One region of the Geodermatophilus sp. CPCC 205761 genome, then DNA from elsewhere that is predicted to be linked to it. Evidence: riboswitches for the same ligand, from Rfam matches in the RefSeq annotation. Region 1 holds a riboswitch; each other region holds the start of a gene.
What was found. Region 1 has a riboswitch for cyclic di-AMP ahead of MY526_RS09895 (M23 family metallopeptidase). Riboswitches for the same ligand answer to the same signal wherever they lie in the genome.
Positions count from the first base shown of each region.

Region 2: another riboswitch for cyclic di-AMP. It lies ahead of MY526_RS06190 (C40 family peptidase); the one in region 1 lies ahead of MY526_RS09895 (M23 family metallopeptidase).
Region 3: another riboswitch for cyclic di-AMP. It lies ahead of MY526_RS24155 (lytic transglycosylase domain-containing protein); the one in region 1 lies ahead of MY526_RS09895 (M23 family metallopeptidase).

Region 1 covers NZ_JALPKQ010000012.1:106,293-115,884, reverse strand. The annotation lists gene pstS (phosphate ABC transporter substrate-binding protein PstS) at 1-728, opposite strand, end outside; cyclic di-AMP (ydaO/yuaA leader) riboswitch at 1,218-1,314, shown strand; gene MY526_RS09895 (M23 family metallopeptidase) at 1,346-2,563, shown strand; gene MY526_RS09890 (hypothetical protein) at 2,638-3,231, opposite strand; gene MY526_RS09885 (DUF2382 domain-containing protein) at 3,315-4,097, opposite strand; gene MY526_RS09880 (maleylpyruvate isomerase N-terminal domain-containing protein) at 4,245-5,138, opposite strand; gene MY526_RS09875 (hypothetical protein) at 5,235-5,486, shown strand; gene MY526_RS09870 (DUF3145 domain-containing protein) at 5,870-6,370, shown strand; gene MY526_RS09865 (acyl-CoA carboxylase subunit beta) at 6,540-7,952, opposite strand; gene MY526_RS09860 (beta-ketoacyl-[acyl-carrier-protein] synthase family protein) at 8,059-9,300, opposite strand; gene MY526_RS09855 (acyl carrier protein) at 9,400-9,592, opposite strand, start outside.
Region 2 covers NZ_JALPKQ010000007.1:91,030-100,621, reverse strand. The annotation lists gene MY526_RS06215 (HelD family protein) at 1-1,069, shown strand, start outside; gene MY526_RS06210 (hypothetical protein) at 1,141-1,326, shown strand; gene MY526_RS06205 (transglycosylase domain-containing protein) at 1,450-3,882, shown strand; partial or broken gene MY526_RS06200 (YhjD/YihY/BrkB family envelope integrity protein) at 3,954-4,706, opposite strand; gene MY526_RS06195 (phytoene desaturase family protein) at 4,709-6,265, opposite strand; cyclic di-AMP (ydaO/yuaA leader) riboswitch at 6,617-6,760, shown strand; gene MY526_RS06190 (C40 family peptidase) at 6,776-7,831, shown strand; gene MY526_RS06185 (DUF2568 domain-containing protein) at 7,962-8,339, shown strand; gene MY526_RS06180 (hypothetical protein) at 8,317-8,883, opposite strand; gene MY526_RS06175 (hypothetical protein) at 8,890-9,483, shown strand; gene MY526_RS06170 (DUF3817 domain-containing protein) at 9,483-9,592, shown strand, end outside.
Region 3 covers NZ_JALPKQ010000060.1:4,818-14,409, forward strand. The annotation lists gene MY526_RS24145 (flavin-containing monooxygenase) at 1-241, opposite strand, end outside; gene MY526_RS24150 (class I SAM-dependent methyltransferase) at 238-876, opposite strand; gene MY526_RS24155 (lytic transglycosylase domain-containing protein) at 902-1,807, opposite strand; cyclic di-AMP (ydaO/yuaA leader) riboswitch at 2,039-2,201, opposite strand; gene MY526_RS24160 (hypothetical protein) at 2,329-3,027, opposite strand; gene MY526_RS24165 (LLM class flavin-dependent oxidoreductase) at 3,274-4,422, shown strand; gene MY526_RS24170 (FMN reductase) at 4,419-5,045, shown strand; gene MY526_RS24175 (FMN-binding glutamate synthase family protein) at 5,134-6,708, opposite strand; gene MY526_RS24180 (gluconokinase) at 6,834-8,384, opposite strand; gene MY526_RS24185 (DivIVA domain-containing protein) at 8,455-9,213, opposite strand; gene MY526_RS24190 (MFS transporter) at 9,371-9,592, opposite strand, start outside.

The sequences.
Region 1 (9,592 bases):
AGGTCCGCGTACCCGATGGTGCCGACGCCGCTGCGCACCGCGGCCACGACGCCGGAGTTGCCCTGGGCGGCCTCCCCGCCGGCCACCGGCCACTCGCCGTCGGGCTCGTGCGGCCAGGCGTCCCCGCCCGTGGCCGCCAGGTACTCGGTGAAGTTCTCCGTGGTGCCGGACTCGTCGCTGCGGTGCACCGGCGTCACGGCCAGGTCGGGCAGCGGTGCGCCCGGGTTGTCGGCGGCGATGGCCGGGTCGTCCCAGCGGGTGATCCGCCCGGCGAAGACGGCCGCCAGCGTGGTGGGGGAGAGGGCGAGCTCGTCGAGGCCCGGAGCGGTGTGGACGACGGCGATCGGCGAGATGTAGTTGGGCAGCTCGAACACCCCCGCGGGGCCGCAGCGGGCCGCGGCCTCGGCGAGCTCCTCGTCGTCCAGTGCGGCGTCCGACCCCGCGAAGTCGATGCCGCCGGTCAGGAACTGTTCCCGCCCGCCGCCGGAGCCGACCGGGTCGTAGTCGACGGTCACCCCCGGCTGGACGGCGGAGTAGCCCGCGGTCCAGCCCTGCATGGCCGCCTGCTGGCTGCTCGCTCCCGCACCGACGATCGCACCCGCCAGGTCGCCGGCCGCGGCGCCGGCCCGGTCGCGCTCGTTCGGCGGCACGTACCCGGCGACGGCGACGACGGCGGCTCCGACCGCCAGCGCGCCGATCCCGGCCGCGACCTTCCTCCGGGCAGTCACACACGCCTTCCGCGATCCGGGGCCCGGGCGATCGTCCCCGGGGCGCTGTCGCCGACCCTAGGCGGTCGGCTCCGGGTCCACTCGCCGGCGACCGGAGTCGGGCCGCTCGCCCGGGCGTGGCGGCCAGACGTGTCCGGGATCTCACCGGGGGGTGCCGACGCGCACTGTCGGTGACGACGCGGCCGCGCAGCCTCCTCCCTTCCGCCGGGCTCCGCCACCCGTGTCGGGGCAGGTGGGTGGTGCGGTCCCGGCAGGAGTGACGGGTGTGGCACCGTGATCACCCGTCAGCAGTCAGGCTGTGACCGCACGTAGTCGATCCTCACCCCTTCGGGCAAGGAGGCGCACCGTGTGTGTTACCCGATCGTGACCGGTGGCCCTCACGCGTAGTAGCTTTCCTGACGGCCCAGCCGGGCTCCGCCTCCCGACAACCGGGGGGCCTCGGCCGGGCCCCGCCGAACCGCCCGACGTCCCTCCGGGGATCGAGGGGGGACCGGGGACCCACCGTTCCACTGGGGTGAGTCCTGCCTGCGCACGGGGCGCAGGCGGGTAGGGCGCCGTCCGGCCCGAACCCGTCAGCTAACTCGGTAGGCGGCCGCGAGGATGGGAGAACCGTCGCCTTGGCGACCCTGCACCGCCTGCACACCGAGCTCGACCGACCGACCTCCGTCCGCCGTCGCCTGCGCTCTCCGCGCCGGGCCCTCGTCGTCGGCGCCGTCCTCGCCGGCCTCCTGGTCGGCGCGCCCGCGGCCGTCGCCGCCCCCGTCACCCCCGCAGCCTCCGAGCAGGAGCAACTCGCGGCTGACGTCGCCCGCATCGAGGGCGAGGTCAAGGCCGCCGAGGAGCAGCTGCAGCGCATGACGGTCGAGGCCGAGGCCGCCGCCGACGCCGCCCTCGTCGCCCGTGCCGAGCTCGCCGCCGGCCAGGCCGAGGCCGAGGCCACCGCGGCCGAGCTGGCCGAGGCCCGGGCCGCGGTCGCCGGTGCCGAGGAGGCCATCGCCGACCTCAGCCGCCAGGCCTACATGGGCGGCGACCAGCGCTACGGCGACGTCGAGCTGCTGCTCGACGCCGAGAGCCCCACCGAGCTGCTGCAGCAGGCCGCCACCATGGAGGTCATCGGCGACCACCGGTCCGACCGGCTGGCCGAGTTCCTCTCCGTCGAGCAGCGGGTCGCCGACGCCGACCGTGCCGCGCAGGCCGCCGTCGTCCGGCTCGACGAGCTCGCCCGCGCCGCCGACCAGGCCGAGGCGGCGGCGAACACCCACCTCGCCGAGGCGCAGGCCGAGTTCGACGCCCGCGCCGCCGAGAAGGCCCGCCTCGAGGAGGAGCTCCGCCAGGCCGGTGAGCGGATGCTGGCCGCCCAGGGTGCCGCCGACCCGGGCGCCGCCTGGGGCGAGCGCCAGGCGCAGGCGCAGACCCTCGCCAGCGCCGCCACGACGTCCGGCATGCCGACCTCCGGGCGCCTCACCTCCTGCTACGGCGCGCGCTGGGGCACCATGCACCAGGGCGTCGACATCGCCGCCCCTATCGGCACCCCGATCTACGTCCCCGAGGGCGGCGTCGTCCTGCAGGCCGGCCCGGCCAGCGGCTTCGGCCAGGCGGTCTACGTCCAGCACGGCGACGGTCAGATCACCCTCTACGGCCACGTGAACCGGTTCTTCGTCAGCGCCGGCCAGGTGGTCACCGCCGGGCAGCAGATCGCCGAGGTCGGCAACAAGGGCCAGTCCACCGGACCCCACCTGCACTTCGAGGTGCACCAGGGCGGTCTGTACGAGAACCGGGTGAACCCGATGCCGTGGCTCAGCGCCCACGGCATCGACCTCGGCGGCTCCTGCTGAGCCCGACCGCATGACGGAGGGCCCCGCACCGATCAGTCGGTGCGGGGCCCTCCGTCGTCGCGGGACCAGCCGGGTCAGGCGGCGTCGAAGCCGGCCCGGTCGACCCTGCGGTGGTACCGGGTGCCGAGCCGTCCGCCGAGGACCGCACCGAGCAGCGTGGCGAGCAGGACCGCCACGAGGGCGATGATCCCCGCCGTGGTGGCCGTTCCCTCGTCGATCGGGATCCGCGGCAGGTTCAACTGCTGCAGCACGTTGTACTCCGACCCGAGCACGACCCCGGCGACCGACAGGGCGATCACGACCAGGAGTCCGATGACCCAGACTGCGATCCCCTGCCGGACGCCGTCGAACCGGGCCATGCGGCCGGCCACGTAGCCGCCGGCGAGGTACGCGAGGAAGAGGACCACCAGCAGTGCGATGCCGCCGGCGATGCCGATGGTGTCGGCCTGCTGGGTGGCCTCCTCGGTGCTGGGGATGCCCTGGGTGAGGCCGAGGGCGACGCCTGCGGCAGAGAGCAGCGCGACGAGCAGGACGGCGAGGCCGTTGGCGGACAGCCAGCCGAAGAAGGCCGCGCCCCACTTGATGCCGCCGAAGCGGTCGTGCTGGGCGTCGACGGCGTTGCGCGCCGGGCCGCGCGTGGCCGACGCGCCGTGGTCAGTGGTGGACATGGGTCTCCTGGGAGGGGTGGGAGCGGGAGGTCGTGCACCGGGGGGCCGGGTGGGGTGTGCTGCCACCCGGCCCCGAGGGTCGGTCAGTGGCGGCGGGTCTCCTCGACGCCGTCCGCCTCGATCCGCTCCTCGCGCACCTGCTCGCTCACCGTCTGCTGCTCGGTCACGGTCTCGGTGTCCAGGCGCACCCGCTCGACCGGCACGGCCTCCTTCGCCACGACCGGGCGCTCGGCGTGGAGGGTGACCTCGTGCTCCTCCTCGCTGATGGCGGGGCCGTCCATGGCGTTGCCGACGTTGCCCTCGGTGATCGGCTCGCGCTCGACCCGGACCTCCTCGCGGGAGACCGGCACGGTCTCGGTCACGTTCTCGGTGACGACGTACTTGCGCAGCCGGGCGCGGCCGACCTCCTCGGTGCGCGTGCCGACGGTGAGCCGCTCCTCGGAACGGGTCATCGCGTCGTCCGTGGTCGGGCCGGAGGTGTCGTGGCCGACCGGGTGGTCGACCACGCCGTCACCGTCGACGTCCCGGCCCCCGGCCGCGGGCGTGCCGGTGTCGCCGATGCCGTAGTGGCGGTACAGCTCCGACTCCTCGGTGGCCGAGAGGTGCCCCGAGGCGACGTCGACGTGCGGGGCGTTCTTGACCCGGTCCTTGTCGAAGGGCACGCGGAGGTCCTCGCCCGCGAGCTCCGCCTGCGCCAGGGGGACGAAGGCCTCCTTCGTGCCGAACAGGCCGGTCCGAACGCTGGCCCACTCGGGGCGGCCGGTCTCGTCGTCGAGGAAGACCTCCCCGACCGTGCCGAGCTTGCTGCCGTCCGTGGCGTACGCCGTGCTGCCGATGACGCGTCGAACGTCCTGGTCCGTGATCATGGGGGGCTCCTCGGCCGTGGTGAAAGGTGCGCCGCAGAATTGCGGTCAATGAGATGCGACGCCGTGAAGTTGTTCGCAACAGCGTCTGCGATGGTGGTGCCCCGGGTGATTACGACGTAAACCGACCTCGTCGGGGATGTCGTCGTGTCAGCGCCGGCCGCGCAGCCGCCCGAGCAGTCCGCCCACGCCGCCGAGGGTCTGGGCGGCGAGCTGCAGGATCGGCCCGCCGGGGATGCCGGGCGCGGCCTGCACGATCGGCGCGAGGGTCAGCAGGCCGCCGAGCTCGTGCACCTTCAGCCGCCGCCGGGCCAGCGCCACGACGGGGTTCACCCGCCCGGACGCCGCCTCGAGCAGCAGGTCGGCCGCCGCCTCCACCGCGGTGCCGCTCGCCTCGCCCGGGGCCACCCGGCGCACGGTCCAGCCGTCGCCGTCCGCGGCGAACCGCCAGCCGCCCTCCGGCGTCGCGAGGGTGGCGCCACCGGTGATCCCCTCGGCCGCCGCCAGTGCCCCGGTGACGTCCGCCAGAGCCGCCAGGCCGGCCTGCAGGACCGGGGCCTGCACCGGGGGAGCGCCCAGGGGTACCAGGTCCAGTCCGTGCACCGCCAGCTCGTACGCCTGTCCCAGGACGACGCTGAGCAGCGGCAGCCGGCCCACCACGGCCAGGGCCGGGGCGGTGTCGAGCTCGCGCGGCTCCTCGGCGAGGTAGCGGGCGGTCGCCTCGCGGTTGCGCCGCAGCGCGTCGAGCACCTCCTCCCGGGAGGCGTCGCGGTGCGCCGCGGTCACGCGCGCGTTGGTCGCGTCGACGTCCGGGGGAGTGCCCCCGCCGCCCGCGCGGGCAGAGGCGATGAGGTCGGCCAGGGCGGTGTGGTCGTCCCAGCAGCCGAGGTGCACGCAGACCTCGTGCGCCCGCCAGCCCGGTAGCCGGGTCGGCCGGTCGAGGTCGACGGCGGCGGCCTGGTCGAGGAAGGCGTCCCACGCGGGCAGCACCATCCCCGACACCTGGTCGCGGCCGGCGTCGGCCATCCCCTGGGAGCTCGGCATGCGCCGCCCCTACCCGGCCGCGTCGACGGGCAGGCATGACGTGCGTCGCACGCCGCGCTCTTGTCCGGCGACGGCGGTCCGCGCCAGCCTGACCGCATGACACGGAGCGGCACCACCCGCGGCACCGTCATCCGCTGGGACGACGACCGGCGAGCCGGGCTGATCGAGGCACCGGACCTCCCCGGCGACTGCTGGGTCGACGCCGCCGTCGTCCACGGGCCGACCAGCACCCTGCGGGCCGGTCAGGTCGTCGACGTGGACTGGAGCGAGCCCGGCGTCGAGGGGCTGCCGTTCCGGGCGACCCGGGTGGTGCCGCGCGAGGACCTCCAGGCCTCGTTCGGCGCCTGACCCGCGTCCGGTGCGGCGTGTCGAACTCGTCACGCACCGTGGCTGTCGTTACCGTGTGTCACAACCGGTCTGCGGGTGTGGACGTCGACCGGCCGCGTCGCGGGGTCCCGAGCGTGCGCTCCGAACGCGGGGCACGGAAGCCGCGGCGGATGGGTGGACGGCGGTGTCGTCACCGTGGTATGGCCGCTGACCAGCACATAGTGGTCACTCCCGTGACCAAGCGTCACATGTGACCCATCCGCCTCCTCCGCACTGGCGCGAGGGGGTGACCATCGTGCAGACTGTTGACGGGACCCCTGGTCCGAGGCCGCCGAACACAGCCTGTCACCGAATCGATCGTCCGTTGGGGAAGACGAGACCGATCGAGTCGATGGAGGTGCCCCGTGCAACGACGGTCTACCCAGGGTGTCGTCTTCGTGCACGCGTGCCCGAAGGCGCTCTGCCAGCACGTCGAGTGGGCGCTGGAACGCGTCGTCGGCGCGCCGGTCTCCCTGTCGTGGGCCGACCAGCCCGCGGCACACGGTTCCTACCGTGCCGAGGTCGCCTGGACCGGTTCGCCCGGGACAGGCGCCAAGCTCGTCGCTGCGCTCCGCGCGTGGCCGATGCTGCGCTTCGAGGTGACCGAGGAAGCCAGCCACGGCAACGACGGTGAGCGCATGTCGTACGTGCCCGGCCACGGTGTCTTCCGCGCGCCCATGAGCGCCAACGGTGATCTCGTCGTCAGCGAGCAGCAGTTGCGCCACCTCGCTGCCACGGCCGGCTCCATCGAGGCGTTCCGCCACGGCGTGGACGAGCTGCTCGGTGCCGCCTGGGACGCCGATCTCGAGGTCTACCGCCATGCCGGCGACGGCAGTCCGGTCACCTGGCTGCACCAGGTGGTCTAGGTCACGATCCGACTACGACGGCCGGGTGCCCCCCGCACTCCCGTCGTAGGCTGAGGCCGGTCCGTCCGGACGTCGTCGGGGAAGCGGCGTCCGGGCGGCCCAGCGCACAGAAGAAGCAGCGGGCCCGGCTCCTCCGCGGAGGTGCCGGGCCCCGTCGCGTCCCGGTGTGTCAGAGAGGGATGTTGCCGTGCGCCCCGCGGCCGGCGGGGGCGGCGGCCAGTGCGGTGACCAGCCGGCGCCGGGTCCGCGACGGGTCGACGACCTCGTCCACGACGCCGATCTGCAGCGCCCGGTTCACGCCGCCGGCGATCCGCTCGTGCTCGGCGGCGAGGTGCGCGTGCAGCGCCTCGCGCTCGGCCGGGGGGACGGCCGCCAGTTTCTTGCGGTGCAGGATGCCGACGGCGGCCTTGGCGCCCATGACGGCGACCTCGGCGCCCGGCCAGGCGAACACCGCGGTCGCGCCCAGCGAGCGGGCGTTCATCGCGATGTACGCCCCGCCGTAGGACTTGCGGGTCACCAGCGTCACCCGCGGCACCACAGCCTCGGCGAACGCGTGCAGCAGCTTCGCGCCCCGGCGGACCACGCCGTCCCACTCCTGACCGACGCCGGGCAGGTACCCGGGCACGTCGACCAGCACCACCAGGGGGACCCCGAAGGCGTCGCACATCCGCACGAAGCGGGCGGCCTTCTCGGCCGAGGAGGAGTCCAGGCAGCCGCCCAGGCGCAGCGGGTTGTTGGCGATCACGCCGACCGTGCGCCCGGCCAGCCGGCCGAGCGTGGTGACGACGTTGGGCGCCCAGCGCGGGTGCAGCTCCAGGCCGGCGCCGTCCAGGACGGCGGCGACCAGCGGCTTGACGTCGTAGGCCCGCTGCGGCTGCTCGGGCAGCAGGGCGCGCAGGTCGACGTCCGGCTCGCCGTCGGCCGGGGCGAACCTCCCCTGGGCGGCGAGGAGGCCGACCGCCTCGCGGGCGGTGTCGAGGGCACCCTGCTCGGAGTCGGCGACCACGTGGACGACGCCGCTGCGCCGGCCGTGCGTGTCCGGACCGCCGAGCCGCTCCATGTCGACGTCCTCGCCGGTGACCGAGCGGACCACCTCGGGGCCGGTGACGAACACCCGGCCGGCCGGGCCCATGATCACCAGGTCGGTGAGCGCCGGGCCGTACGCGGCGCCCCCTGCGGCCGGCCCGAGGACGACGGAGATCTGCGGGACCCGGCCCGACGCCCGCACCATCGCCGCGAACACCTCGCCCACCGCGTGCAGCGCCGTGACCCCCTCGGCCAGGCGCGCACCCCCCGAGTGCCAGACCCCGACCACCGGCAGACGCTCGCGCAGCGCGGTGTCGATCGTGTCGACGATGTGCCGGCAGCCGTCGAGGCCCATGGCGCCGCCCATGACGGTCGCGTCGGTGCAGTACGCGACGGCCGGGCTCCCCGACACCGTGCCCCGGGCGGCCAGGACACCCGAGTCGTCCCGCGGGATCAGCAGCGACAGGGAGCCGGGGTCGAACAGGCGCCCGAGGCGGTCGGCCGGATCCCGCGGGTCGGGGGCGGTCGGGGCGGGGACGACGGACAGGGCAGTCACGGGACCTCCGGGGCCTCGGGCGCGCGGGATCGGGGGGCCTGGGCAGGCGGCACCGCTGGGCCGGCCCGGTCGGGCCGACCCAGGAGACGGTGCTCGGGGTCCTTCTTCAGGCGGTGGTGAAGACCAGCGCGATGTTGTGGCCGCCGAAGCCGAAGGAGTCGTTCACCGCGGCGGTGAGCTGGGCGCGCCTGGGCTCCCGGCGCACGATGTCGAGGGCCTGGACGGAGGCGTCGTCGTCCGGGTCGTCGAGGTTCGCCGTCGCCGGCACCACCTGCTCGCGCAGGGCGAGGATGGTGAAGACCGACTCCAGTGCCCCCGCCGCGCCGAGCAGGTGGCCGGTCTGGCTCTTGGTGGCCGTGACGAGGACGTGCTCGCCGATGGTGTTGCGGATGGCGGCGGCCTCGGCTGTGTCACCGACCGGGGTGGACGTGGCATGCGCGTTCACGTGGCCGATGTCGGCCGCGGTGAGTCCGGCGTCGCGGATGGCCGCGGCGATCGCCCGGCCGGCACCCTCGCCCTCCGGGTGCGGGGCGACCAGGTCGTAGCCGTCGGCGGTACCGCCGGCGCCGGCCAGGCGGGCGTGCACCCGGGCCCCGCGGGCCTTCGCGGCGTCGGCGCGCTCCAGGACCAGGGCGGCCGCGCCCTCGCCGAGCACGAAGCCGTCGCGGGCCTTGTCGAACGGGCGCGAGGCGCGCTCCGGCTCGTCGTTGCGGGTGCTCATCGCGCGCATGGCCGCGAACCCGGCCATGGGCAGCGGGTGCACGCAGGCCTCCGCGCCGCCCACCAGCACGACGTCGGCGCGGTCGAAGCGGATCAGGTCCAGGCCCCACCGGATGGCCTCGGCGCCGGACGCGCAGGCGCTGACCGGTGCGTGCACGCCGCCCTTGGCGCCGATGGACAGGCCGACCGCGGCGGCCGGGCCGTTGGGCATGAGCATGGGGATGGTGAAGGGGGAGACCCGCTTGGGCCCCTTCTCCTCCAGGACGTCGTCCTGGCCGAGCAGGGTCAGCGCCCCACCGATGCCGGTGCCGAAGACGACGGCGACCCGCTCGGGGGCCACCCCGGCGTCGGCGGCGCCGGAGTGCCGCCACGCCTCCTCGGCGGCGACGACGGCCACCTGCTGGCTGCGGTCGAGCCGGCGGGCCCGCACGCGGTCGAGCCCCTCCACGGGGTCGGCCGCGAGCCGGGCGACGAGCTGGGCCGGGAACTCCTTGATCCAGTCGTCGGTGATCCGGCTGACCCCCGACCGCCCGGCCAGCAGGGCGTCCCAGGTGCTGGCCACGTCGCCACCCAGTGGTGTGGTGGCGCCGAGGCCGGTGACGACGACGTCGCCGACGGGCGTGCTCATGGGGATTCCTCCTGGGACGGGCGGCCGGGGGAGCCGGGTCGAGGCCCCCTGCAGGGTCCCGCCGCGAGCGTGCGAGCGGTGGGGGGCAGGGGGGTCCTTCTACTGGTTCTTCTGGATGAAGCTGATGGCGTCGCCGACGGTCTTGATGTTGCCGAGCTCGTCGTCGGGGATGGCGACGCCGAACTTGTCCTCGACCGCGGTGGCGATCTCGACCATCGACAGGGAGTCGACGTCGAGGTCCTCCGTGAACGACTTCTCCGGGGTGGCGTCGGCGGGGGCGACGCCCGCGACC
Region 2 (9,592 bases), on a different contig from region 1:
GCGCGCCGTCGACGACCTGCGCCGCCGCGGCCGGGCCGCCGACGACCAGCGCGCGGTGCACTACGCCGCCGGCCGCGACCGGCTGGCGATGGGCCTGGCCGAGGACGCCCGCCGGCAGGCCGAGGAGGCCGGGGGCAGCCCGACGGACGCCGAGACCCGCCGGGCCGCGCGCAGCCCCGAGGTCCGGGCGTTCTGCGACGCGGTCTGGCCGGCCCGCGACGCGGCGGAGCTGGTGCACGCCCTGCTCACCGACCCGGCGCAACTCGCGCGGTCGGCTCGGACCGTGCTCGACGACGGCGAGCACGAGCTGCTGCTCCGCCCGGCCGGCCCGCTGCGGACCGCGCCGTGGACCGCCGCGGACGCCGTGCTCGTCGACGAGGTGGCCGGGCTGATCGAGCGCACCGGTGGCTACGGGCACGTCGTGCTGGACGAGGCGCAGGACCTCTCGCCGATGCAGTGCCGGGCCGTCGCCCGCCGGCTGGCCGCGGGCTCCCTGACCGTGCTCGGCGACCTGGCGCAGGCGACCAGCCCCTGGGCGGCGGCCGACTGGGGGCGGACCCTCGCCGGCCTGGGCCGCCCGGACACCGTCGTCCGCCCGCTCACCCGGGGCTACCGGGTGCCCGGCGAGGTGCTGGACTACGCCAACCGGCTGCTGCCGGTCATCGCCCCGGGCCTGGCCGCGGCGACGGCGGTGCGCCGCGGACCCGGGTCGCTGCGGATCCGACCCGGGGGCGCGGTGGCCGACGCCGTCCGGGAGCTGGTCGCCGCGCCCGGTTCGGTGGGCGTCGTCTGCGCCGACGACGCCGCCCCCGAGGTGGCCCTGGCGCTCGCCGCATCCGGGCTGCCCGCCGCGGTGCTCACCGAGGACGGCGAGGCGGAGCGGCTGACCGTCGTCCCGGCGTCGCTGGCCAAGGGCCTGGAGTTCGACGCGGTCGTCGTCGTGGACCCGGCCGCGATCGCCGCCGCCGAGCCGCGCGGGCTGCACCGGCTGTACGTCGTCCTCACCCGGGCGGTGAGCACCCTGGTCGTGGTGCACCGGGGCGACCTGCCCCCGCTGCTCGCGGAATGAGAGGTGACCGCGTCCAGAGGACGGGGCCTGCGGCCCTGGTCGGCCGCGGCGGGGGAGAGCACCATGCCGGCATGGCCGTCGTGCGCGCCGCACTGCTCGTCGTCGTCGCCGTTCTGCTGGTCACGGCCGTCTCGCTGGTCTTCGCGGTGGGCACCGGGCCGGCCGAGAAGGCCGTCCTGCTCGCCGTCGCGGTCCTGCTGGCCCTCGCGGTGCCGCGGGTCCAGCAGCTGGGGAGGCCGGGGGTGACGCGCCGGTAGCCTTCCCCCACCCGCCGTCCGCGGCCCCTCACGCTTCGACATCAGCCTCCCGCGCATCCGGCGCGGGTGGTTGTGGACAACGCGCTTCTCTGTTCCAGTGGGGGCCTCCACGGAAGGGGGCCCATGGACCTGCGCTCGGACGCACGGGTCACGACGTTGCTGAAGCTGCTCGCGACCATCGTCGCGGCCGGGGCACTCGTCGCAGGACTCCTCTTCCCGTGGGTCGGTGGTCCCCTGGCGGCCGCCCAGCAGTCGACCAGCCTCCTCGGTGACCTCCCCACGGAGCTCACCATCGACACGCCGCCGGCCAACACGGTGCTGCTGGCGGCCAACGGTGAGCCGATCACCTACTTCTACGACGAGAACCGTGCGCCGGTCCAGCACGACCAAATCTCCGACGTCATGAAGCAGGCGATGGTCGCCATCGAGGACGCCCGCTTCTTCGAGCACCACGGCCTCGACGTCCAGGGGACGATGCGGGCGCTGCTCACCAACCTGGCCGCCGGCGGCGTGCAGGAGGGCGGGTCGACGCTGACCCAGCAGCTGGTCAAGCAGACCCTGCTGCAGACGGCGAACACCCCCGAGGAGCGCCGCGCCGCCACCGAGCAGACGGTGGGCCGCAAGCTCCGCGAGGCGCGGGTCGCGCTCGCGCTGGAGGACACCTACTCCAAGGACGAGATCCTCACCCGCTACCTGAACATCGTGTACTTCGGGCAGAACGCCTACGGGGTGCAGCCTGCCGCCCGCGCGTTCTTCGGCATCGACGCGGCCGCGCTCACCCTGCCCCAGGCCGCCCTGCTGGCCGGGCTGGCGCAGAGCCCCACCGCCGACGACCCCTTCACCAACCCGGAGGCGGCGACCCAGCGGCGCAACGAGGTCCTCTCCCGGATGGCCGAGCAGGGGTACGTCACCGTCGCGCAGGCCACGGAGGCCCAGGCCGCGCCGCTGGGCCTGGCCCCGAGCCCGGCGCCGCGCCGCGGCTGCGTCCAGGCCAGCGTCGGCGCCTTCGTCTGCGACTTCGTGCAGCGCTACCTGATCCAGGAGCTGGGGCTGACCCAGGAGGCCCTGGAGAACAACGGCTACGTCATCCAGACCACCCTGGACGTCGACCTGCAGCGCGCCGGGGACGCCGCCGTCCTCAACACCCTGCCGATGGGCGACTCGCTGGCCGGCATGTTCAGCGCGGTGGAGCCGGGCACCGGCCACCTGCTGGCGCTGAGCGTCAACCGCGTCTTCGGCTACGACAAGAACGACCCGGCGCAGGAGTCCTTCAACCTCAACGTCGCGCCCAGCCAGGGCTCGGGCTCCACCTACAAGGTGTTCGTCGCGGCGGCCGCGCTGGCCCGCGGCTACTCGAGCTTCTACACGCTCACCACGTCCGACCCCTACGTCTCCCGGGTCTACCGGGACGGCGCCGGGCGCTACGACGTGGAGAACGCCGGCACCTACCGCCCGACGCTGGACCTGACCACCGCGCTCTACCAGTCGTCCAACACCTACTTCCTCGCCCTCGAGGACGCTCTCGGCAGCGTCGAGGAGCCGGTGCGGATGGCCGAGCGGATGGGCCTGTTCCAGTTCAACGACCCCGAGCTGCCGCAGCGGGTCATCGACGAGAACCGGGGGTCGTTCACCTTCGGTCCCGAGCCGACCAGCCCGCTCGGCCTGGCCAGCGCGTACTCGACGCTGGCGGCCAGCGGCACGCAGTGCGACGTCGTCCCGGTGACCGCCGTCCTCGACCAGCACGGGGACCCGGCGGTCGGGACCGACGGCGAGCCGCTGGCGGTCGGCGACCGCTGCACCCCGGAGGCGATCCCCCCCGGGGTGGCCACCACGCTCAACCAGATGCTGCGCAAGGACGTCGAGCCCGGGAACCCGGGGGCGACCGGCACCCGCGCCTACGTCCCCGGCCACCAGATCGCCGGCAAGACCGGGACGTCGCAGGACAACTTCTCGGTCGCCTTCGTCGGCTACACCCCCGAGATCACCGCCAGCGTCATGGTGCTCAACCCGAAGCGCAACGAGGACGTCGGCGGGTTCGGCGGCGGCAAGGGCGCCACCATCTGGCGCGACGCGATGGCCCCGATCCTCGAGGCCCGCGGCAGCGGGGAGTTCCCGCCGGCCGACGAGGTCGTGCAGAACGGCAACACCCGGCCGGTCCCCGGCTGCTCCTCGGTCCGGGCCTGCGAGTCGGCGCTGTCCGACGCGGGCTTCCAGCACTCCACCGTCCGGATCGACAGCGACCGTCCCGCCGGGACCCTGCTGGGCACCAGCCCGCCGCGCGGCGGCCGGGCGGTGCAGGGGCAGGTCGTCTCGATCCTTGTCAGCAACGGCTCCGACTACGTCGCGCCACGGCGCGAGCCCGAACCAGAGCCGGAGCCGACGCCCGAGGAGCCGCCACCGGCGGACGAGCCGGCGCCACCGGAGGAGGCTCCGCCCGAGGACGCCGGACCGCCCGCGGACGGTGGCGGCCCGCCGGTCGCCCCTGCCGAACCGGCCGACGGCGACGGAGACGGGGACGGCGACGGGGACGGCGACGGGGACGACGGGGACGGCTGACCGGAGCGGATCCGCTCGTCGAGGGACTGGGTGAGCAGCCAGCCGCCGATCAGCACCAGGTGCAACAGGAACAGCCAGAGGCTGATCGCCACCACCGCACCGACCACGGTCAGCCCGCCGAACGGCGCGCCCAGCGCCAGCGGCAGGGACAGGAACAGTACGAAGCCCTGCAGGAAGCCCGACAGGCAGGCCGCGGTGAACAGCGCCCCGGGCACCAGGGCCGACCAGCGCGGCCGCCCGCTGGCGACCACGCCGAAGCCCCACAGCAGCGGCACGGTGAGCGCGAACAGCACCGAGTAGTAGCCGACCGCGAAGCTCCCGAGCACGCTGCCGCGCTCGGTGAGGTCGGCCATGGCGGAGGCGGCCAGCAGCAGCGGGTACAGCAGCAGCGGCGTGGCCAGCACCAGGGGCAGGCCGAGCAGCCGGCCGCGCCAGCCGGTGAGCGTGTCGGTGTCCCGGCGCGGGGTGAACCGCAGCAGCGCCCGCCGCAGCCCCTCGCCGTAGAGCGAGAGCGGGAGCAGCGCGAGCGCGAAGTCGAGCGGGCCCATGGCGACGCCCGCGTCGGCCAGGGCCCGGAGCGCCTCCGGTGCTCCCAGCTGGGGCGGCAGCAGGTCGGCGAGCCGGCCGGCCAGGTCACGGACGGTGCCGGGCGAGGTGAGCAGCGCGGTCAGCGAGAAGGCCACCAGCAGCAGCGGCACCACGGCGACGCCGGCGTAGAAGGTGAGCCCGGCCGCGATCAGCGCGAGGTCGCGGCCGCGCAGCCGCCGCCCCGCCCCGCGGACCAGGGACGACGCCTCGGTCCGCAGCCGCGCGGCCGACCCCATCCTCAGCGCCGGTCCAGCAGGTGCCGGGCGGCGGCGTAGCCGCCCAGGCCACTGACCGCCCCGCCGCGCACGGTGCCCCCGGAGGAGGCCGCCACGATCCGCGGGTGCGGCGTCGCCACGCCCCACGTGCCGGCCTCCGCCGGCGTCGGCGCGACCGGCCAGGCGAGGTCGCCGTGGAAGATGTGGCCGCCCGGCATGGCCAGCGACGCCTCGACGTCCAGCGGGGAGGCCGCCTGCAGGCACGGCTCACCGGAGGCGTCGCGGGCCAGGCAGTCCAGCAGCGGCTCCTCCAGGTGCGCGTCGAGCTGCGCCACCACCCGACGCACCGCCTCGCGGCGGGTGCCCACCGGGTCGGCGCGGAACAGCCCGGCCGGCGTGTGCAGGCCGAAGAGCGTGAGCGTCTGGTACCCGGCGGCGCGCTCGGCCGGCCCGAGGATCGACGGGTCGGACAGCGAGTGGCAGTAGACCTCGAACGGGATGACGTCGGGCAGCTCCCCCGCGGCGGCCTGGGCGTAGGCGGCGTCGAGCCGGCCGGCCGCCTCGTCGACGTGGCAGGTGCCGGCGAAGGCGACGGCGGGGTCGACGCCCGAGCGCAGCCGGGGCAGCCGGGCCAGCACCATGTTCACCTTGAGCTGGGCGCCGTCCGGCGTCGTCCGCGGCGCCGCGCCGGTCAGCCGGTCGAGCACCTCGGGTGCCGCGCCGGAGACGACGAACCGGGCGTCGGCCGCCCGCTCCGCGCCGTCGCCGTCGGTCCAGTGCACGGTCACCCTGTCGGCGCGCGGCTCGATCGCCGTGACCGTCGCCCGCGTGACCAGCTCCGCGCCGGCGCCGCGGGCGGCGGTGGCCATGGCCCCGGTGACCGCGCCCATCCCGCCCACCGGCACCCGCCACAGCCCGGTGCCGTTGCCGATCAGGTGGTACAGGAAGCAGCGCCCGGCCAGGCCGTCGGCGGCGTGGACGTCGGCGAAGGTGCCGATCAGCCCGTCGGTGAGCGCGACCCCGCGGACGACGTCGTGGTGCAGGTCGTCGGCGACCACGTCGGCCAGCGGCCGCTCGACGAGGTCGGTGAACAGCCGCGGGTCGCGCAGCCGGCCGGTCAGCTCGGCGGGGGAGAGCAGCGGCTCGGTGAGCGTGGGCGCGAGGTCCTCGGCGAGGATGGCCAGCCGGCCGTACAACCGGCGCCAGCCCGCCAGCTCGGCGTCCGAGCCGGTCAGCTCGCGGAAGGACGCGGTGGTGGCCGGTCCCTCGGCGCGCTCGACCAGCAGGCCGCGCCCCCCGGCGACGGCGGTGTACGAGGCCACCGCGCGGTCGGCCAGCGTGAGCTGCAGGCCGAGGTCGGCGACGATCCGGTCGGGCAGCAGGCTGACCAGGTAGGAGTAGGCCGACAGCCGGACGTCGACGCCCGGGAAGACCTGCTGGCTGACCGCGGCGCCACCCACCCGCTCGAGCCGCTCCAGGACCAGGACGGACCAGCCGCCCTGCGCCAGGTAGGCCGCGGCCACCAGGCCGTTGTGCCCCGCTCCGACGACCACGGCGTCGTACTTGCTCCGCGCGCTCACCGGCGGACCGTAACCGGCCGGTCAGCCGTCCTCCCTGGTCGCGTCCTGCTCGTGGCGCACGGCGTCGGTGTGGCCGCCGGTCTCGGTGCTGCCGCACCCTGCGAGCGCCCCGACGAGGCCGGCACCACGAGGGGTCGCTGCAGATCCATGCGGTCCCCGTGCTCCCGTGGGCGGCCGCCCAAACCCCACCCGCACCACCGGTCCCAGGTGCTCCACCCGCCTGCGGAGTCGAGGCGAGAGTCCACGAAATCACATCCAGGTAATTGTCACCGCGGAGTTCCGGCCATTACGGTGTGTATGTCCGGCGGGGCGCTCCGTCACCACCCTGGGTGACACTCCCCGGACGCCGCCGAGCCTCTCCCTCCTCCCCGGGGGTGCGGGCCGGGGACCCACCGCAGCACTGGGGTGAAGCGCGCCCGGCCTCCGGCCGGCCGCGCCGGGCGACTTCCCGTCCGAACCCGTCAGCTAACCCGGTAGGCGGCCTGCGGAAGAACGGAGAGCCGCCGCACCATGGCGACCCCTCGCGCGTCCCGTCGCGCTGCCTGGCGACGGGCCGCCGTCGTCCTCGTCGGCGCCATCGGCGTCTCGCTCCTCCCGGCCGTGGCCGGTGCCGCGCCGGGCTCCTCGCAGGAGGCCGCCGCCCTCGTCGCCGCCCGCGGCCACGAGCTGGAGGTCGTCACCGAGCAGTTCAACGAGGCGCGTTCGGAGCTCGAGGCCCAGCAGGCCGCCGCCCAGGCCGCCGCGGCGCAGGTCGCCGAGGCGCAGGCGGTCGTGGCCGCCGCGCAGGAGCAGGTGCGGGGCATCGCCCGCAGCGCGTTCACCGGCGAGAGCATGGGCTCGCTGCGGGCCCTGATGACCAGCGGCTCGGCTGACGAGTTCGTCAACCGGGTGAACCTGCTCGACGCCGTCGCCGGCCACCAGAACGGGCTGATCGAGCAGGCCGCCTCCGCCGGTGAGGTCGCCGCGCAGGCGCAGGCCGAGGCGGACCGGGCGGCGGACGAGGCCCAGCAGCAGTACGACGCCGTCGCCGCCCAGCAGGCCGAGTTGCAGGAGCAGATCACCGCCTACCAGGCCGATTACGCGCGGCTCAGCGCCGACGAGCGACGCGCCGCCCTGGCGGCCGCGGCCACCGCCCACGGAGCCGGCCAGGAGCGGGCCAGCCGCACGGAGCGCGAGGAGCCGGCCGCCGCCGGTCCGGTGGTGGCCGACAGCGCCGCCGCCCAGAAGGCGATCGACGCCGCCATGGCCCAGCGCGGCAAGCCCTACGTGTGGGCCGCCGAGGGGCCGGGCTCCTTCGACTGCTCCGGTCTGGTGCTCTACGCCTACAAGGCAGCCGGGATCGGCCTGCCGCACTCCAGCCGCCTGCAGTCGCAGATGGGCCGGACGGTCTCGCGGGCCGAGGCCCGCCCTGGTGACCTGGTCGCCTTCTACAGCCCGGTCAGCCACATCGGCATCTACCTGGGCAACGGCCAGATGGTCCACGCGCCGACCTCCGGCGACGTCGTGAAGGTCGCCAGCGTCGACGACATGGGGGCGACCCCGCGCTTCAACCGCATCGCCGGCTAGGACCCCGTCCGCTCCCGGAGCCCCGGACGCCGCGTGCGTCCGGGGCTCCGCTGTGTCCGGGTCTTGACGTCGCGTCCTGCGGTGTGAACACTGCTCTCGAAGCAGATCGATGATCGCAGAGGAGCCGACCATGGCGCAGGGATGGCAGTGGATGTGGGCCGGCGTCGCGTTCGCCGCCGAACTCGCGGCCCTGGCGGCCCTCGGCCACTGGGGGGCGACCGCGGGCGACTCGACGGCCACCCGGTGGCTGTTCGCCCTCGGCGCGCCGCTGGTCGCGGCCTTGCTGTGGGGCCTGTTCGCGGCACCGCAGGCGGTCGTGCAGGTCGCGGTGCTCGCCGTCCTCACCAAGGTGGTGGTCTTCGGCGCGGCGGCGGCCGCGCTGCTCGCGACGGGTTCGCCGCGCCTGGCGGTCCTCCTCGTGGTCGCGGCGGTGCTGGGTTCGCTGCTGTCCGGCCCGCTGACGTCGCAGGCCCCGGTCAGCGCGGTCAGCGCGGCGGCGGCCCGCTGACCTGCTGGAGCAGCCCCCACACGAACTGCGCCCGCACTCCGCCGGGCAGGTGCACCTCCCAGCGGGTTCCCACGCCGGGGTCGACGCTCACCGCGCCGGGCAGGCCGACGACGTCGTCGAGGACGTGCTCCCAGACCAGCAGCCGGCCGGCCCGTGCCGGCGGCACGGGGGAGCCGGGCGCCGGCACCAGGTGCTCGTTCAGCACGGACCCGCCGGGGCCGGACAGCACCTCCCAGTACAGGTGCGGCCACAGCGGCAGGGGCCAGCGCCGCACCTGGACGTCGAGGTCCCCGAAGCGGCGGTCCTCCACCTCGTCGGGCGGCCCGAGGACGGCGGTCCGCAGCGCCAGCCCGCGCGGCGCCCGGGGCGAGTGCTGCAGCGCCTGCCAGCGGGTGTGCGCGGCATGGGCCTCTCCCCGGGTGGCGCCCAGCCGGGGCAGCGCCGCGGCGACCAGATCGGGGCGGACGTCGGCCATCCGGCGGAGCAGGACGAGGCAGAACTCCCGCCGCGCCAGACCCCGCACGCCGGTCGACCCTGCCAGCATCCGTCCGTGCTGATCCCACCGGCCACCGCCGCCGCGATCATGGACGGGTCGGTCACGCTCGCCTTCCGCCGGTGGGACCGGCCGCGCATGCACCCGGGCAGCACCCAGCGCACGCCGGCCGGGGTGGTCGAGATCGTCGACGTCACCGAGGTGGACCTCGCCGACATCACCGATGACGACGCCGCGGCCGCCGGCGTCCCCTCGCGGGACCGGCTGCTCCGCCTCCTCGACCGTCGTCCCGGCACGCACGTCTACCGCATGCGGGTGCGGGCCGCCGGCGCCGACCCCCGCGTGGCGCTGCGCGAGCGGGCGACCTTCTCGCCGGAGGAGCGGGCCGCCCTCGACGCCCGGCTGGACCGGTGGGACGCCGCCCGCGCCGACGGGCCGTGGACGCGCACCGTGCTCGACCTGATCGCCGAGCGGCCCGGGGTGCGCGCTCCCGACCTGGCGGCCGTGCTGGGCCGGGAGACGCTGCCGTTCAAGCGCGACGTCCGCCGGCTGAAAGAGCTCGGGCTGACCCGCAGCCTCGCCGTCGGCTACGAGCTGTCCCCGCGGGGCGCGGCGTACCGCGACGGGCGCGTCAGGGAGGATGGGGGGTGATGAGACCGCACGCCGTCGCCCTCGCCTTCCGCGCCGTCGCCCTCGCCGAGGCCTGCTCCTGGGTGGGCCTGCTGTTCGGCATGTTCGTGAAGTGGGTCCTCGCGACCTC
Region 3 (9,592 bases), on a different contig from region 1:
TCGAGTCGCCGTCGGCGATCGCCTGCGTCCCGGTCCAGGGCCGGAACGAGTAGCCCAGGGTGAACATGTCGGAGTCCGAGCGGACGCCGGGGTAGCGGAAGAGGTCCCATGTCCCGCCGATCGCCGTCCGCGACTCCAGGACGGCGTAGCTGCGGCCGGGGCACTCGTGCTGCAGGTGGCAGGCGGCGCCGATGCCGGAGAGCCCGGCGCCCACGATGAGCACGTCGACGTGGTCGGTCACGGCAGCCGCCAGACCGTCGTCCGCCGCAGCCCCGGCCCCTCGGTCTCCGGGATCTCGTAGACCGCGGCGGCGACCAGCCGGTCGTGCGGCAGGTAGGGCCGGCCGGGGTCCCCGACGAGGACCTCGCAGCCGCGCGCGCGGGCGCGGTCGAGGAAGGGCAGCACCCGTTCGGTCATCTCCCGGTCGTAGCAGACGTCGCCGGCGAGCACGACCTCGACGCCCGGGAGGTCACGGTCGAGCACGTCGCCGGTCACGCTCACGCCGGCCACCCCGTTGAGGAGGGCGTTGACGCCCACCGCCGTCCGGCTGAACGGGTCGACGTCGCTGGCGAGCACCGAGCGGGCCCCGGACCGCCGGGCGGCGATGGCGACCAGCCCGCTGCCGGACCCCAGGTCGAGCACCGCCCGGCCCGCCACGACGTCCGGGGTGTCCAGCACGTACCGGGCCAGCGCCTGCCCGCCCGGCCACGCCGCAGCCCAGAAGGGCGGCGCCTCCCCGGCGCCGCCCCCCTCGGTCTCCATCGCCTCCCAGAGGGCGACGACGTCGTCGGCCACGTGCAGCCGCACCTCCGGGACGGAGGACGGCCGCCGGACCTCGGTGTGGGCGCGGACGAACCGGGCGGGGACGGAGCTCACACCCGGCAGTCTGCGGCCTGCCCGCTCAGTACCAGTTGTTGGCCTTCGAGTGCGCCCAGGCGGCACACGGGCTGCCGTACCGGTTCTCGATGTAGATCAGGCCGGCGTCGATCTGCCGGTAGCCGTCCGACGTCTTGGCGATGCCGGTGCCGGCCCAGGTCGAGTTGAGGAACTGCGGGATGCCGTAGGCGGTGCTGGTGGGGTTCTGCGCGTTGGGGTTCCAGCCGCTCTCCTTGCCCCACAGGTTCTCCAGGCAGCTGAACTGGTCGGCGCTGCCGACCTTGCTCATCGCGTACTCCTTGAAGGAGCCGCGCGGCGCGGCGGACGACGACGACCCGCCACTGGCGGCCGGCGCCTCGGCCGCGCGGGCCGCCTCGGCCTCGCGAGCGGCGCGCTCGGCGGCCTCGCGCTCGGCGGCCGCACGGGCCTCGGCCTCGCGGGCGGCGCGCTCGGCGGCCTCACGCTCGGCGGCCTGGCGGTCGAGCTCGGCCTTCTCGGCGTCGGCTTGGGCCTGGGCGGCGCTGGCCTCGGCGGCCTCGCGCTCGCTGCGGGAGGCGGCGAGGTCCGCGAGCGGGGCGAGGTCCGCGGCCGCGACGTCGGCGGCCGGGGCGTCGGCGGCCGAGCCGGTCGCCGCCTCCGTCGTGATGCCGAGGGTCTCGGCGACGCTGTGCGACGCGCTGACGGTGCTGGTCTCCGCGTCCGCCTCGGCCGCGGGCTGGCCACCGGCCAGGACGTTGACCACGAGGGCGCCGGCGGCGGCCGCGGCGAGGAAGAAGGCCGGGCGGCGGCCGCCGGCCGGCAGGCGCAGCCCCCGGCGGGCGGCGGGCCGGGCATCGAGTTCGGCGGTGGCGGGGACGTCGAGCTCGGTCTTGTCCGAGGGAACGGCGGTGTCCGAGGGAACGGCGGAGAACTGCTTGGTGCGATCGATCATCTGGTGTGGGTGCTCCAGGCGAGAGTGCGCGCGAGCCGGCCCTCGACGTGCGAGGGCAGCCCGGGATGCGGTGGGCTGGGGGGTGGGTGCGCCGGCGGCGTCGGGACGTGACGCGGGAGACCGGCGGGCGCGGTCAGGCGGGATCGGCGGGCCGGGAAGAGGCGCGAGGTGCGCGCGGCCGGGAGTCCCTGCGAGCCGCGAGGGCCCGTGGGCGGAGCATGCGGAGGCTCTCCGTTCTTCCGTGGCCGCCTACCGAGTTAGCTGACGGGTTCGGGCGGGAAGACGCCCTACCTGCCCTCCGAGGAACTCTCGGCGGGCAGGACTCACCCCAGTGCTGCGGTGGGTCCCCGGCTCGTGGCCACGGTGCGCGGACACGACTCGGCGGCGTCCGGCCAGGCTCCCCGTCTGGGGCGTGACGACCGACCGGACTGCACCCACCGTAGGGGTCGTTACCGTCCTGTGACAATCGCAGGGGTCACATCCGGAACGTGACCTGGATCGCTCTCCGCGCCCGACGAGAGTCAGCCGAGGACGGACTCCCGGGGCTCGGCCATCGCCACGTTGCCGGTGAGCACGACCCCGCCGGGGCGCCGGGGCTCGGCCGTCGGCTGCTCGGCGCCCCCGGCGGTGAGCCCGTCCAGTGCCGCGCCGAGCCGGCCGGTGAGCAGCCGCAGCGACTCCCGGGCGTCGTCCTGCCGGCGCCGGAGATCGGCCACCGCCTGCGCTGCGGCGGCCGCCTCGTCGGCCAGCCGGGCCCGCTCGGCCGCCGCCTCGCGGAGCAGCTCCTCCGCCTGCCGGCGCACTCGCTCCAGGGTCGCGTCGCGCAGGTCGGCGACGTTGCGCAGCCGGCTCTCGGCCTCGGCGCGGGCGGTCGCCCGGATCTGCTCGGCCTCGCCCTCCGCCTCGGCCACGATCTCCGCGGCCCGCCGCTCGGCCAGCCGGAGCAGCTCGCGCATCGCGCCGACGACCAGCACCGCCTCCCGGTCCTGCGCACCCTCCGGAACCGCGGCCGGCGCGGGCGGGGCGTCCTTACAGCCGCTGCACGCGGAGGCCTCAGGATCGGCGGCGGGACGGTCCTGGGCCGAGGCGACGTAGTCGTCGACGTCCGCGCGGTCGTAGCCCAGCAGCCGGCGGCGGAACCTCGGGCGTGGCTCGAACAGCGCGGCCAGTCCGCCCGGCTCTCCGCCCTCGGCGACGTCCCCCTGCATCGGCTCGGCCATCCCGGTCCCCCCAGTCGGTCGGTACAGCGGCTGCACCGTCCCAGACCCTGCCGGGTGCGCGGTACGGCCGCCGCCCGGCAGGGGAACGACACGGGTGTCGTTCAGCGGGACGTGCCGAGTTGATCACTCAGCGCTGCGAGGAGTCACGAGGAGGTGACGGCGGGGCATGGTGGACGGCGGAATACCCCCGCCCCTTGCACGTTGCACGGAGCGGTAGTTGCACTCTCAATCAACCCGGAGCCCGACATGCAGTTCGGCATCTTCTCGGTCAGCGACATCACGACCGACCCCACCACCGGCCGTACGCCCAGCGAGGCGGAGCGGATCCAGGCGGTCGTCACGATCGCGAAGAAGGCCGAGGAGGTCGGCCTCGACGTCGTTGCCCTCGGCGAGCACCACAACCCGCCGTTCTTCTCCTCCTCGCCGACCACCACGCTGGCCTACATCGCGGCGCAGACGACGCGGCTGCAGCTGTCCACGGCCACGACGCTGATCACCACCAACGACCCGGTGAAGATCGCCGAGGACTACGCGATGCTGCAGCACCTGGCCGGCGGCCGCGTCGACCTGATGATGGGCCGCGGCAACACCGGCCCGGTCTACCCCTGGTTCGGCCAGGACATCCGCAACGGCATCCCGCTGGCGGTGGAGAACTACGCGCTGCTGCGCCGGCTCTGGGACTCCGACGTCGTCGACTGGTCCGGCCAGTTCCGCACGCCGCTGCAGGGCTTCACCTCCACCCCGCGGCCGCTGGACGGCGTCCCGCCGTTCGTCTGGCACGGCTCGATCCGCTCCCCGCAGATCGCCGAGCAGGCCGCCTTCTACGGCGACGGCTTCTTCTCCAACCACATCTTCTGGCCCAAGGAGCACACCCAGCGGATGGTCGAGTTCTACCGCCGCCGCTTCGAGCACCACGGCCACGGGTCGGCCGACCAGGCGATCGTCGGCCTGGGCGGGCAGGTGTTCGTGCGGAAGAACAGCCAGGACGCGGTCACCGAGTTCCGGCCCTACTTCGACAACGCCCCGGTCTACGGGCACGGCCCGTCGCTGGAGGACTTCAGCCGGGAGACCCCGCTGACCGTCGGCTCCCCGCAGCAGGTCATCGAGCGCACGCTGGGCTTCCGCGACTACGTCGGGGACTACCAGCGCCAGCTGTTCCTCGTCGACCACGCCGGCCTGCCGCTGAAGACCGTGCTCGAGCAGCTGGACATCCTCGGCGAGGAGGTCGTGCCGGTGCTGCGCCGCGAGTTCGCCGCCCTCAAGCCCGCCCACGTGCCCGACGCCCCGACCCACGCCGCCCGCGTCGCGGCCCGCGGCGGAGCGGTGGACGCCACCGTGCACGCCCCGGCCGACGACGTCACCGGGCACACCGTCGAGGAGGTGACGGCCCGATGAGCACCCGCACCCTCGCCGTCGTCAGCGCCGGGCTGTCCACGCCGTCGTCCACCCGGCTGCTGGCCGACCGGCTCACCACCGCCACGGTCGACGCCCTCCGCGCCCGCGGGGACGACGCCACCGTCGAGGTGGTCGAGCTGCGCACTCACGCCCGCGACCTGGCCGACAACCTGGTCACCGGGTTCGCCAACGGCCCGCTGCGGGCCGCGATCGACACCGTGGTCGGGGCGGACGGGCTGATCGCCGTCACGCCGGTCTTCTCGGCGTCCTACAGCGGCCTGTTCAAGACCTTCCTCGACGTCCTGGACAAGGAGTCGCTGACCGGGAAGCCGGTGCTGCTCGGCGCCACGGCCGGCACCGCGCGGCACTCGCTGGTCATCGAGCACGCGATGCGGCCGCTGTTCGCCTACCTCCGGGCGATCGCCGTCCCCACCGGGGTCTTCGCCGCGTCGGAGGACTGGGCCGGCGCCGGGAGCGTCGACCGGGCGCTGGCCGACCGGATCGAGCGGGCCGCGGGTGAGCTGGCCGACCTGGTCACCGGGCGGCCGGCCGCGGCGCGCGGCCCGGTGGACCCGTTCGCCGACGTCCCCTCCTTCGAGGAGCTGCTCCGCGGCACCTCCTGACGCACCCGCCCTGGAGGCAAAGGAGGCTATGCCTACGTCTGGCGGTCAGAGACGTATGCATAGCCTCCTTTGCCTCGGCCGCTGGACTTCAGCCGACGGCGTCGGGGGACGCGGGGGCGGAGCCGCCTTGCGGGGCGTCGCCGGCCATCAGCCGGATGATCTCCGCGCGGTCGGCGGCCGACGGCAGGCCCCAGTCGGGCTGGTAGCCGTAGACCTCGCCCAGCGGGGTCGACGCGGTGCGGCCGGTGAGGACCTCCACCGCGTCGACGGGGATCAGCCCGGGGTGCTCCACACCGCAGGCCTCGGCCACCTTGAACAGGTCGCGGCGCAGCGTCTCCAGGTAGTTGGCCACCCGCACCGACTTCAGGTTCGGGTCCAGCCCGTGCGCCAGCCAGGCGTTCTGCGTGGCGACCCCGGTCGGGCAGGTGTCGGTGTGGCACTTCTGCGCCTGGATGCAGCCGATGGCCAGCATCGCCTCCCGGGCGACGTTGACCATGTCGCAGCCCAGCGCGAACGCCACGATCGCGTTGTCGGGGAGGCCGAGCTTGCCCGCGCCGACGAAGGTGACCTGGTCCTGCAGCCCGGCCCGGGCGAACACCGAGTAGACCCGGGCGAAGCCCAGCTGGAAGGGCAGGGACACCGAGTCGGTGAAGATCAGCGGCGCCGCGCCGGTGCCGCCCTCCCCGCCGTCGACGGTCACGAAGTCCACGCCGCGACCGGTCCGGCTCATCTGGTCGGTGAGCTCGTGCCAGAAGGTCATGTCACCGACCGCGGACTTGATGCCGACCGGCAGCCCGGTCTCGGCGGCCAGCAGCTCCACCCAGTCGAGCAGGCTGTCGGTGTCGGAGAACTCCGCGTGCCGGGACGGGCTCACGCAGTCGACGCCCTCGGGGACGCCGCGGGCCGCGGCGATCTCCGCGGACACCTTCGGCCCGGGCAGCACGCCGCCCAGCCCGGGCTTGGCGCCCTGGCTGAGCTTGATCTCCAGCGCCCGCACCGGCGCGGAGGCGACGAGGGCCTTGAGGCGGTCCAGGTCGAAGCGGCCGTGCTCGTCGCGGCAGCCGAAGTAGGCGGTGCCGATCTGGTACACCAGCTCGCCGCCGTGCCGGTGGTGGACGGAGAGACCGCCCTCGCCGGTGTTCTGCAGGCAGCCGGCGAGCGCCGCCCCCCGGTTGAGCGCCTCCACCGCCGCCCCGGACAGCGAGCCGAAGCTCATCGCCGAGATGTTCACGACCGACCCCGGCCGGAACGCCTGCGCCCGGCCCCGCGGACCGCCCAGCACCTTGGCCGACGGCAGCTGCACGTCGTGCGCCGAGGACGGGGCCGACGGCGGGACGGCGCGGCCGAACGTCCGGTGGTTGATCACCGGGTAGCCGGCGGTGTACTCGAGGTCGTTGTCGGTGCCGAAGCCGAAGTAGTTGTTCTGCTTCTTGGCCGAGGCGTACACCCAGCGGCGCTGGTCGCGGGTGAACGGCCGCTCCTCGTTGTTGCCGGCCACCAGGTACTGACGCAGCTCGGGGCCGATCGCCTCGAGCAGGTAGCGCGCGTGGCCGACGACCGGGAAGTTGCGCAGCACCGTGTGCTCGCGCTGCAACAGATCCCGCGCCGCGACCGCCGACAGGGCCGCCAGCCCCGCCGCCGCCGCCCGTGCCGCACGTCTCATGACGTCCACTCCCTCACGCGCCGTGGCGCAGGGGCCGAAATGACCATTTTGGCCCCTCTCACCGGAACGGGCGCAGAACGGAGCGCGGGTTCGACCTCGGGCACGGCTCCTCCTGCTGGTCGGGACTACGCGGGCTGGCTGGGGGTGTCGTCGAGCGCGTCGAGCGTGGTGAGGACGTCGGTGAGCGCCCGGGCGGAGCGGTCGACGAGCGGCCGCAGCCGCGCGTAGACGGCGGCCGCGCCGGGGTCGGGCGGCACGGGGTCGTGGACGGCGACCAGCTCGGTGGCCGCGTCGAGGTCGGGCAGCGCTCCCAGCGCGTGCAGGCCCAGCAGGCAGGCGCCCAGGCCGGTGCCCTCGGGTGAGTCGGCCACCCGGACCGGGAGGTCGAGCGCCGCGGCGAGGGTGCGCACCCACAGCGGGGAGGCGACCGCGCCCCCGGTGGCCCGCACCTCGCACACCGGCAGGTCGGTCGCGGCGAACGCGTCGCGCACCAGCGCCAGCTGCTGGCAGACTCCCTCGACGGCGGCCCGGACCAGGTGCGGACGGCGGTGCTCGCGGCGCAGCCCGATGTAGGCACCGCGCAGCCCCGACCGCCACCACGGCGCCCGCTCGCCGAGCCAGTAGGGCAGGCACAGCAGCCCCGCGCTGCCCGGCGGGACCTCGGCCGCCTCGTCGAGCAGCCGGGCGTCGAGGGCGTCGGCGTCCTCCCCCTCCGGCGCGGCGCCGTCGAAGCCGGCGGCCAGGGCGTGCGCGGCCCAGCGCACCACCGAGCCGCCGTTGTTGATCGCCCCGCCGACCACCCAGCGCTCGTCGGTCAGGGCGTAGCAGAACAGCCGCCGGTCCGGGTCCACGGTCGGCGCCGGGACGACGACCCGCATCGCCCCGCTGGTGCCCAGGGAGACCGCGGCGACGTCGGGCCGCACCGCGCCGGTGCCCAGGTTGGCCAGCACGCCGTCGGAGGCGCCGATGACGACCGGCAGCCCCTCCGGCAAGCCGGTCGCCCGGGCGACGTCGGCGCGCAGGCCGGGCAGGACGGCGGTCGTCGGCAGCACCTCGCCGAGCTGCTCGGGCCGCACCCCGGCGATCTGCATCGCCTCGTCGTCCCACCGCGCGGCGCGGATGTCGTAGAGCCCGGTGGCCGAGGCGCACGACCGGTCGAGCACGTGCCCGCCACCGCACAGCGCGCCGACGACCAGTTCCTTGACACCGCCCCAGCGCGGGGTGCCGGCGACCAGCTCCGGGTCCTCGGCGCGCATCCAGGAGAGCTTCACCAGCGGCGACATGGAGTGCACCGGCGTGCCGGTCCGGCCGTGCAGGTCGGCGGCCCGCCCGTCGGCGACCAGCGCCGCGGCCCAGTCGCCTGCCCGGTTGTCGGCCCAGGTCAGCACCGGGCCGAGCGGCGCACCGTCGGCGTCCATCGGCAGCAGGCCGTGCATGGCGGCGCTGAGGCTGACCCCCACCACCGTGTCGCCCCGATCGCGGGCGCGGGCCGCGACCGCGGCCAGGGCCTCGACGGCGGCCGACGTCAGCCGGTCGGCGTCGAGCTCCGCGCGGCCGGGCGCCGGGACCTGCAGCGGATAGCCGACGCTGGCGAGGTCGCGCACCCGCCCGTCGGTGCCGGCGGTGACCGCCTTGGTCGCCGTCGTCCCGGAGTCCAGGCCGACGACGACGTCCACGACACCCCTCCCAGCGGCCTCTTCGCTGTCGCGATCGTGCTCGGATCGACGGCGGGCCGCCACCGGGAGTTCAGGAGGCCAGCGGCTCCCCCACGGCGACGGTCGCCTGCCCGGCGAGCAGGGCGGCCAGGCTGCCCAGCGCGTCGTCGAGCTGGCCGGTCAGCCGCTGCAGCGCCGCCCGGGCCTCGGCCGCCACCCGGTCCCGCTCGGCCTCCGCGTCCGCCACCGCCCGCGCAGCGGCGGCCTGCGCCTCGGCGCGGATCCGCGCCGCCTCCTCCCGCGCCTCGACCACCAGCGCCTGGCTGTCGGCCCGGGCCCACCGGGCCTCCTCCTCCATCCGGCGGCTGACGGTGATGGCGGTGTCCTTCACCTCGGCGGCGCGGCGCAGCAGCGCGTCGGCCTCGCTGCGCGCCTGGCCGCGGATCCGGTCGGCCTCGACCGCACCGGCCTCGGTGAGCTGCGCGGCCTCGTCGGCGGCCAGCCGGAGGATCTCGCCGACCCGCTCGGAGGTGCGCACCAGCTCCCGGCCCTCCGGCGAGCAGGCCAGCAGCCGGCGGGAGATCTCCACCTCCGCCGAGCAGGCGCCGTACCGGGTCAGCAGGTCATCGTTCTCGCGACGGACGGCCTGCAGCTCGGCCTCGGCCCAGGAGACGTAGTTGTCCACCTGCAGCCGGTCGTAGCCGCGCAGCGCGGTGCGGAACAGCGGCCGGGTGCCCAGCAGGCTGTCCAGGTCGCCGGCGAGGTTGGGGCGTCTCGGCGAGGCGCCGGGGGCCGGGCCGTCCGCCTCCCGGGCGCCGTCGGTGACCAGGGCCGCGCCGTGTCGGAACATGGCGGCCTCCCTCCTGCCGACCGCCGGACGGCTCGGCGTCGTCCGGGCATGCGGAGGTTCCCAGACCGCGGCGGCGCGGCAGTGCAGTCCGATCGTGTCGCGGCGTCCGACCGGCGTGACCGGGCGGCGTGTACCGGAGCGACTACTGCCGGTCAGGTCAGTGGTAGGCCGAGCCGCCGCGCAGCCGGGCGCCCACCGCGACGTGCAGGGGTGCGAGGACGACGCCGCCGCGGGCCATCCGTTCGCGCAGCTCGCGCCGGTGCCGCAGCACGCCGATGAAGCCGATCGCCCAGAACACGTACTGGATGGCGAACGCGGCCCGGAAGGCGTCCAGCGAGTAGGCCGTCGAGGAGCCGGGGGTGAGCACGTCGAGGACGGC